Regions from separate parts of the Mesorhizobium sp. B2-5-4 genome, predicted to be linked through region 1. Evidence: predicted binding sites of a transcription regulator. Region 1 holds the regulator's gene; the other holds the start of a gene.
The links. Region 1 encodes PhoB, which activates phosphate uptake and scavenging genes when phosphate is short. Its sites were predicted from a motif close to TGTCATNNANCTGTCAT; they were not measured.
Positions count from the first base shown of each region.

Region 2: FJ492_RS05245 (esterase-like activity of phytase family protein) is a predicted target of PhoB. The motif match lies at 2,308-2,324, and genes of this name have one in related genera.

Region 1 covers NZ_VFUR01000006.1:224,162-228,768, forward strand. The annotation lists gene xylF (D-xylose ABC transporter substrate-binding protein) at 1-114, opposite strand, end outside; gene FJ492_RS10085 (ROK family protein) at 383-1,630, shown strand; gene phoB (phosphate regulon transcriptional regulator PhoB) at 1,633-2,322, opposite strand; gene phoU (phosphate signaling complex protein PhoU) at 2,342-3,049, opposite strand; gene pstB (phosphate ABC transporter ATP-binding protein PstB) at 3,075-3,878, opposite strand; gene pstA (phosphate ABC transporter permease PstA) at 3,875-4,607, opposite strand, start outside.
Region 2 covers NZ_VFUR01000003.1:135,666-140,272, reverse strand. The annotation lists gene FJ492_RS05250 (L,D-transpeptidase) at 1-668, shown strand, start outside; gene FJ492_RS05245 (esterase-like activity of phytase family protein) at 725-2,194, opposite strand; gene FJ492_RS29435 (hypothetical protein) at 2,482-2,604, shown strand; gene FJ492_RS05240 (trimethylamine methyltransferase family protein) at 2,619-4,172, shown strand; gene FJ492_RS05235 (hypothetical protein) at 4,297-4,607, shown strand, end outside.

The DNA.
Region 1 (4,607 bases):
TTCCTGGAAATTCGACCAGGAAACGCCGATGACCTTGTCCTTCGCCTGCGCCACCGACGCCAGCGTCAGCGACATGGCGACACCCGCCAGGATGGCGACTGTGAATCTCTTCATGGTATATCCTCCCTGCGCCGCGTATGGCGCGACCAAACTGGCCCGAAGGCCGGCATAGGCCCTATTTTTTCGAGCCTCGAAAAAACACTGATCCATCGTCGGAACACTGTCAACATCGATTCTGATGGATTTTGAGGTGCCGGGAGCCTTTTTTCGAGTCCCGCAATAAATAAATGACAGCTCCTGCCGCATCTGCCAGTATTCGGCCCATTGCCGGAGAGGTTCGAGGGGGTGTCAAGAACCGCGGCGACGGGAGGATGTGGGAAGCATGTCGGTCGGAATCCGCCACGACGATCTGCGCCGGCGCAACCGCGCCATGGTGATTGCAGCCGTGCGTCAGGGTGGTCAGCCCTCGCGCACCGAGATCGCCGCCACCACCGGCCTCAGCCACTCGACCATATCGGCGATATCAGCCGACCTGATCGACGAGGGTATCCTGACCGAAGGCAAGCCGAACGAAGCCGGTTCACTGAAACGCGGCCGGCCGCAGGTTGGCCTTGGCCTCAACCCCGAGGCCGCGGCTGTGATGACCGTGGTGCTGTCGCTGAATTTCCTGTCCGTCGCCGTCATCGATTATTCCGGCCAGGTGGTCGCCGAGGAACAGCGACGGCTGGACACGCTGACCATGTCGCGCGAGGCGCTGATCGGCGAATGCACGGCAATAGTGCGGCGGCGCCTCGAGGACCCCGATCTCGACGTCCGCAGTATTGCCCGCATCGCGCTGGCGATCCAGGGCATCACCGACAGCGAGGCGCGTGCGATGCTGTGGTCGCCGATCACGCCGCAGACGAACATTCCCTTCGCCGACATACTTGAAGCCGAGTTCGGCATCCCCGCCACCATGGAGAACGACTGCAACATGATGGCGGTGGCGCTGCGCTGGCGCGACCCCGAACGCTACCGCGACGACTTCATCGCCATCCTGCTCTCGCACGGCATCGGCATGGGCCTGGTGCTGAAGGGCGAGCTGTTCACCGGCACGCATTCATCGGGAGGCGAGTTCGGCCACATGATCCATCGCCCGGGAGGCGCGCTCTGCCGCTGCGGACGGCGCGGCTGCGTCGAGGCCTATGCCGGCAACTACGCCATCTGGCGCAACGCCAGGCAGCTTGGCGAGGACGCCGAACCGGTCGCAGATGTCAGCGATGCGCAGATGCGGACACTCGCCGCGACGGCAAGGGAGAAAGACGGACCGGAGCGCGAAGCCTATCGCAAGGCCGGCGAGGCGCTGGGCTATGGGCTGGGCAGCCTGTTCGCGCTGATCGATCCCGCACCCGTCGCCATGGTCGGCGTCAGCGCCGCCGCCTTCGACCTGATCGAGCCGGCCTTGCGCGAGGCCATCGGCCAGACCGCCGGCGGCCAGCATTCGGAATCGATTTCCTTCGACACCGAGCCGAACGAGCTGCCGCTCATCCGCGAAGGTTGCGCTATGCGCGCATTGACCTTCGTGGACCAGGAGATTTTCGCGCCGGGCGTGCTGGCGAGGCCCGGCGTTCCGGGCAAGAATGTAGCCTGATTTCAGTCTTCGCGGATCGCGTAACCAGCGCCGCGAATGGTGCGGATCACGTCCGGCATACGGCCGTTGTTGACCGCCTTGCGCAGCCGGCCGACATGCACGTCCACGGTGCGTTCATCGATATAGATCGTCTCGCCCCAGACATTGTCGAGCAGCTGGCTGCGCGAGAACACGCGGCCGGGATGACGCATCATGAATTCGAGCAGGCGGAACTCGGTCGGTCCGAGCCGGATCTCGCTCTTCTTGCGATAGACACGGTGCGATTCCCGGTCGAGCACGATGTCGCCGACCTTGAGCACGCTGGACAGCACTTCCGGCTTGGCGCGGCGCAGCAGCGCCTTGACCCGGGCCATGAATTCCGGTGTCGAGAACGGCTTGACCAGATAGTCGTCGGCACCGGTCGAGAGGCCGCGCACGCGGTCGCTCTCCTCGCCGCGCGCCGTCAACATGATGATCGGCAGCCTCTCGGTCTCGGGCCGCATTCGCAGGCGCCGACAGAGTTCGATGCCGGAAACCGCCGGCACCATCCAGTCGAGCACCAGGAGGTCGGGCACGTTCTCCTGGAGGCGGATCTCGGCTTCGTCGCCGCGTGTCACCACCTCGACCTGGTAGCCTTCCGATTCCAGATTGTAGCGGAGAAGCACGCCGAGCGGCTCCTCGTCCTCCACCACCATGATGCGTGGCGCGATCATCGATTGATCATCCCTGCCGTCAAGCCGCCGGCACCGACATCGCCGTCTCGTCCTGCTTCGGACGGTTGGCGGGCAGTTGCGTGCCGGTCAGCACATAATACGCATTCTCGGCGATGTTGGTCACGTGGTCGCCGATGCGTTCGAGATTCTTGGCGCAGAACAAAAGATGCGTGCAAGCCGTGATGTTGCGGGGATCCTCCATCATGTAGGTCAGGAGTTCGCGGAACACCGAAGTGTATTTGATGTCGATGCGTTCGTCGTCATTCCTGAGCTTGGCGAGGGCGGCGGCATCGCCTGCCGCGTATTCCTCGACTACCCCCTGCACCTGGATCAGCACCAGCTGCGCCATGGAATCTATCGAGTGCGACAGATCGCGCGGGGTGGCGGTAAGGCCGACGGAGCCGACGCGCTTTGCAATGTTCTTGGCAAGGTCGCCGATGCGTTCGAGATCGCCCGCCATGCGGATGGAGCCGACGACATGACGCAGATCGTCGGCCATCGGCTGGCGCTTGGCGATCAGGGTGATGGCGCGATCGTCGAGTTCGCGCTGGCGCGCGTCCATGATGGCGTCGTCGGAGACGACGCGCTGTGCCAGCGCATTGTCGGAATTCAGCAGCGCCTTGGTGGCGCCGCCGACCATCGTGCCGGCAAGATCGCCCATGTCGCTGATCAGCTTGCTGATCTGTCCGAGATCCTCGTCGAAGGCTGCGACTGTGTGTTCGGCCATGATCCTGGTCCTCGTATGCGTGAGATCAGCCGAAGCGGCCGGTGATGTAGTCCTGCGTGCGCTTCTCGCGAGGCGACGTGAAGATCTTCTCGGTCTTGTCGAATTCGACCAGCTCGCCCAGATACATGAAAGCCGTCTGCTTCGAGACCCGCGCGGCCTGCTGCATGTTGTGTGTGACGATGACGATCGTGTAGTCGGCCTGCAACTCGTCGATCAATTCCTCGATCTTGGCAGTCGACAATGGGTCGAGCGCCGAGGCCGGCTCGTCGAGCAGGATGACCTCCGGCTTCACCGCCACGGTGCGGGCGATGCAAAGCCGCTGCTGCTGGCCGCCCGACAGACTGAGGCCGCTGGCATTGAGCTTGTCCTTGACCTCGTTCCACAGCGCGGCGCGCTTCAGCGCCTGCTCGACACGGCCGTCCATCTCGGCCTTGCCGATCTTCTCATAGAGCCTGACGCCGAAGGCGATGTTCTCATAGATCGACATCGGGAACGGCGTCGGCTTCTGGAACACCATGCCGATCTTGGTGCGCAACAGGTTGAGATCCTGCGAGCGGTCGAGAACGTTCTGGCCGTCGAGCAGCACCTGACCCTCGGCGGTCTGCTTGGGGTAGAGTTCGTAGATGCGGTTGAAGACGCGCAGCAGCGTCGACTTTCCGCAACCCGACGGTCCAATGAAGGCCGTCACGCTGCGCTCGGGCAGCGACAGCGTGATGTCCTTCAGCGCCTTCGACTGGCCGTAGTAGAAATTGAGGTTCTTGACCTCGATCTTCGCCTTGGCGGCCGCCTCGGTGGCAATCGTCATGTCTGGAGACAACATCTGGCTCATTTGTCCTCTCTGCGTCCGGTCAGGCTGCGCGCAAAGATGCTGAGCGCGAGAACCGTCAATGTGATTATGAGTGCGCCGGTCCAGGCCAGTTGCTGCCATTCCTCATAGGGGCTGAGAGCGAACTGGAAGATGGTGACCGGCAGGCTGGCCATCGGCGCGTTGAGGTTGCTCGACCAGAACTGGTTGTTCAGCGCCGTGAAAAGAAGTGGCGCCGTCTCGCCGGAAATGCGGGCGATGGCCAGCAATATGCCGGTGACGATGCCGGACATCGCCGCGCGGTAGGCCACCGAACGGATGACCACCCAGCGTGGCGCGCCAATCGCCGTGCCGGCCTCGCGCAAGGCGTTCGGCACAAGGTTGAGCATGTCCTCGGTGGTGCGCACCACGACGGGAATGACCAGGATGGCCAGTGCCACGGCACCGGCGATGGCCGAGAAATGCCCCATCGGCCGCACCATCAATTCGTAGACGAACAGGCCGATGATGATTGAGGGCGCCGACAGCAGGATGTCGTTGATAAAGCGTACCACGGTGGTGAGTTTCGAAAAGCGGCCGTATTCGGCCATGTAGGTGCCGGCCAGCACGCCGATCGGCGTGCCGACGACGATGCCGATGATGGTCATCACGATGCTGCCGTAGATGGCGTTGAGCAGGCCACCGGCATCACCGGGCGGCGGGGTCATTTCCGTGAACACCGAGAGCGAAACGCCCGACAGACCCTTATAGAGC
Region 2 (4,607 bases), on a different contig from region 1:
CGCCGTCGGCTGCGCCAAGCGAGCCGGCTGTCGGCGATACCGCAACCATGTATGCGGCGCGCACCGACGAGGATTATCAACTGCCGGCCATCCCGGTTGCCAAGCTCGATCCGAAGTTCGTGCGCCAGATCGTGGCCGATCCGACCGGAGAGAAGCCTGGCACGATCGTCGTCGATGTTTCCGAGCATTTCCTCTATCTGGTGCGCGACGGCGGAAAGGCCATCCGCTACGGCGTCAGCCTCGGCAAGGCCGGTTTCGGATGGACCGGCAGCGCCGTGGTCCAGGCGCGCAAGAAGTGGCCGGTGTGGACGCCGCCGCCCGAAATGATCCAGCGCCGGGCGGAACTGGCGAAATACAAGGACGGCATGCCGCCCGGACCGCAGAGCCCGCTGGGCGCCCGCGCGCTCTATCTCTTCCGCGACGGCAAGGACACGATGTACCGGCTGCACGGCACGCCGGAATGGGATTCCATCGGCAAGAACGCGTCGTCCGGCTGCGTGCGCTTCATGAATCAGGACATCATCGATCTCTACAGCCGCGTCAACGGCCCCGCCCAGGTCTTCGTGCGGCCCAACCTGTCTGCCGCCGGCAAGATCATGGCCGTGTCGAGCAGGACGGCCGAGCCGATCGATGCCGGCGTGCCGAAGGACGCCGAGTTCTTGAAGTAAGCCTTCACGACCTGCACAGGCGGACGCGCCAGGCGCGCCCGCTTGTGCGGTGATCGTTACTTCTTGCCGAGACCTGGGAGCGTGACCTGATAGACCAGGAACATGGTGTCGACATCGGCGCCGTCATCGGCCTTGTAGGGCGCGCCGACCTGGAAGCCGTCCTGGGCGAGGAAGTCGTTGTCGTTGCCGACGAACAGGAAATAGTCGTCGGGCAGCTTCGGGTCGAGGACGCTGGCCAACGACATCGCTTCCCACTTCTCCGAAAGCTCGTTGTGGTCCTTCGCCCCACCATTATGCAGGCCGAAGCGGCCAAGCTGGGCGGCGTCATTGATATCGATAAACGGCGTCAGCTTGGCCGGCGTCACCGAGGGATCGAGCACGCCCTTGGGCGCTGCAGGCTTGTCGGCCACGTCGAAGGCGCTGCCCGCGATGTCGGTCGCGCCGGACACGTCGACGATGTTGATCTGGCGGTAGAGCGACGCGTCACCCTTCTTCAGGCCCTGGCCGTTGCCGCTGTCGCGCGCCAGCATCAGGAAGGATGTGTCCGAAAGCGCCACGATCTCGCTCTGCGCGGCGACCTTGGTCTTGCCCTTGGCATCCTTGAACACCGGCAGCGGCACGACGTATTCATGCGCGAGCTTCAGATGGGCGAGGTCGGAGGCATCGTAAACCAACGCCCGGGTGTTCTGGCGCGTCGAGGGTGAATCGCCGCCGTCCTGCCTCGGCGCCGACTGCAGCACGGCGATCAGGAACTTGCCGTCCGGCGTCATCGCCATGCCTTCGAGGCCCTGGTTGTTCTGGCGCCCGGTTTCGGGATCCTTCGGATCAGGGTCGGCGGCACCCGGACCGGGATTGTCGGAGGAGAAGTTCGGCGTTCCCTTGCGCATCGGCACGAGGGCTGCCGGCGGCTGGGTCGCCGACATCAGGCCGCCTTGCGCGGAGAACCTGTAGATGTTGGGGCCGTACTCGTCGGAGATGAACATCGAACCGTCGGGCAGCCGCACGATGGCCTCATTGTCGAGAGCGAGCTTGCCGTTGGTGGCGACGGGCAGCATCGGCATGTCGCCGGCGGCAGGGCGTACATCCGACAGCGGATCGAGGCCGGTGGCATCGGCGCCCTTGTCGTCGGTGAGAAGCATGGTGTCGGCAAGCGTCGCCTTGACGCCCGTCTGCTCCTGGCCGGCGGCGGGAGCCGCACCCGGTGCGACAGGCGTGAACTCGATGCCGATGGTGTTGAGGCGCGGCCGGTAGTCGGTGGTGCCAGCGACATTGTAGCCACGGTCGGGCAGGAGCCAGAGCGATCCCTTGTAGGTGCCGGCATCTTGCGTCCAGCCTGTAGTGTCGATTGCCATGCCGGAGCCCGAGCCGAAGGTCTCGCCGAACTTGTCGCGCTGAGCAGCCGGCATGCGGCCGACGCCGACCAGGCCCTTGTTGATGTAGGCCACGCCGTCGGCAAGCGCCGGTGTCAGGGCGGTGAACAAGGCCAGCGCGACGCCGAGCGAGGCGGTTCGGTGTGGGTGTTTCATGGACAATCCTCTTTGTGACGAGCATGCCGGAGCGGCCGAAGGGCAAAAACGGAAAGAGGTGCCGCATCGACGATGCCGCGCGTGCCTCCCCGAAAGCGATCTAAGGCGTGAACATGATGCTTGCGTGACAGTGCGCGATGCCGGTCCGCCAGCGTATTGGACACTTATGTCTAGTACATATAGGATGCCGGCTTCGAACTGACCGGAAGGGAAGCCTTGAGGCCGCCGCGCGGCTTCGTCACCTCGGGCGGATTTGGCTACACGATCAAGAGGTCGCGCTGGCGTTGATGGACGACGGTTTCGCCGGGGAGGGAATGGCGCTTTGCGTGCACATTGTCGGCGTCGAACGGCCTGCGCGGGTCATCGCGGGCTCGCCCTATGATCCCCAGGGCAAGGCGATGCGGCAATGAGGAGGGAATTCGCGATGATCGATGACGCGGCACGAGACAGCAGGCGCGAACGCCGGCGCGGACGCATGGGCGAGGCCGGCAGCGAATCAAGCCGCAAGCCCAATTACCGCTCGCTGAAGAACCCATTCCTGCCACATCCGATCTTTTCCAACGACCAGGTGGCGTCGATCCACGACACGGCGCTGCGCGTGCTGGAAGAACTGGGCATCAAGGTGCTGCTGCCCGAGGCGCGCGACGTGCTTGCCCGCGCCGGCGCCCTGGTCGACCCCGACACCGACATGGTGCGCATCGGCCGCGACATGGTGGTGGCGGCCTTAGCCTCGGCGCCGCGATCGATCCACGCTTATGCCGGCGCGCGCGCTCGCGACCTGTCGCTCGAACTGGGCTCGATGACGTTCCTGGCTGGCTCCGGTGCGCCCAACGTCACCGATCTCGACCGCGGCCGGCGGCCCGGGACGCTGGTCGCCTTCGAGGAGTTGATCAAGCTGGTGCAGCATTTCGATGTCTTGCACATGCTGGGGCCGTGCATCGAACCGCAGGACATCGACAATCGTTTCCGCCACTATGCCGTCAATCGGGCGCAGCTGACCCTGTCGGACAAATTCCCGTTCGTGTTCGCGCGCGGCACGCCGCAGGTCGATGACAGTTTCGAGATGATCAGGCTGGCCCGCGGGCTGTCCGAGGACGAGTTCCGCTCAGGCGCGCATTGCTACACCGTCATCAACACCAACTCGCCGCGCCAGCTCGACATTCCGATGGCGCAAGGCATCATCGACTTCGCCAAGGCGGGCCAGGTCCTGATCATCACGCCGTTCTGCCTGGCGGGTGCGATGGCGCCGATAACAGTGGCCGGCGCGCTGACCTTGCAGCATGCCGAAGCGCTGGCCGGGCTGACGCTGGCGCAGATCGTGCGGCCGGGCGCGCCGGTGGTCTACGGTTCCTTCTCCTCCAATGTCGACATGAAATCCGGCGCACCGGCCTTCGGCACGCCGGAGCACGTCAAGGCCACACTGGGTGCAGGCCAACTGGCGCGCTTCACTGGTCTGCCCTGGCGCTCGGGCGGCGGCAGCGCTGCCAACATTTCGGACGCGCAGGCCGCGCACGAGACACAGTTCGCGCTGTGGGGCTCGGTGCTTTCGGGCGCCACCGTCTGCATCCATGCGGCCGGCTGGCTGGAAGGGGGCTTGAGTGTTTCCCTGGAAAAGCTGGTCACCGACATCGAAGCGCTGCAGACGGTCGCGGAACTTTGTACAACAACGCCCGGCGACGACGACGCAATCGGCTTCGAGGCCATCGCCGAAGTGCAGCCGGGCGGCCACTTCTTCTCGGCCAGCCACACCATGGCACGCTACCGCACCGCCTTCTACGAGCCGCTGGTGGCCGACTGGTCGAATTTCGGCAACTGGACGCAAAGCGGGTCGAAGACCGCCACCGAACGCGCCACCGGCGTCTGGAAACGCATCCTCGCCGATTTCGAGTCGCCCGCAACCGCGGCCGCCACGTCAGGCGTGCTCGACGCGTTCATCGCGCGGCGCACGGAAGAGGGCGGCGCGGCGCCAGTGTCGTGAGATAGTTCGCCGGTCCATCATCCCGAATTGTGGCCGTGACCCCGGAACCCGCGGCGCGTCCCACGCATTCATGGGTGCGGGCCAATGCCTGGCTCCATCCGCGAGCCGTTGAGGGGAGGACGACATGGGTTTCGACCAGTACCACGAACCGCCGGAAGAACTGTCGCAGGAAGTGCGGACCTTTGCCCGCATGATCACCTCGCTGATCGAGGAGGCGGAAGCGATCAGCTGGTACGAACAGCGCATGTCGGTCGAGAAGAACCCGCAGGCCAAGGCGATCATGAAGAACGCGCAGAGCGAGGAGTTCAAGCATTTCGGCATGGACCTCGAATTCCTGCTGCGCCAGAAGACGGACTGGCGCGTGGAACTGAAGGAGATTTTGTTCACGACAGGGGATATCGTGAAGGCAGGGGAGAAGGGAGAGAAGAAGGTGGA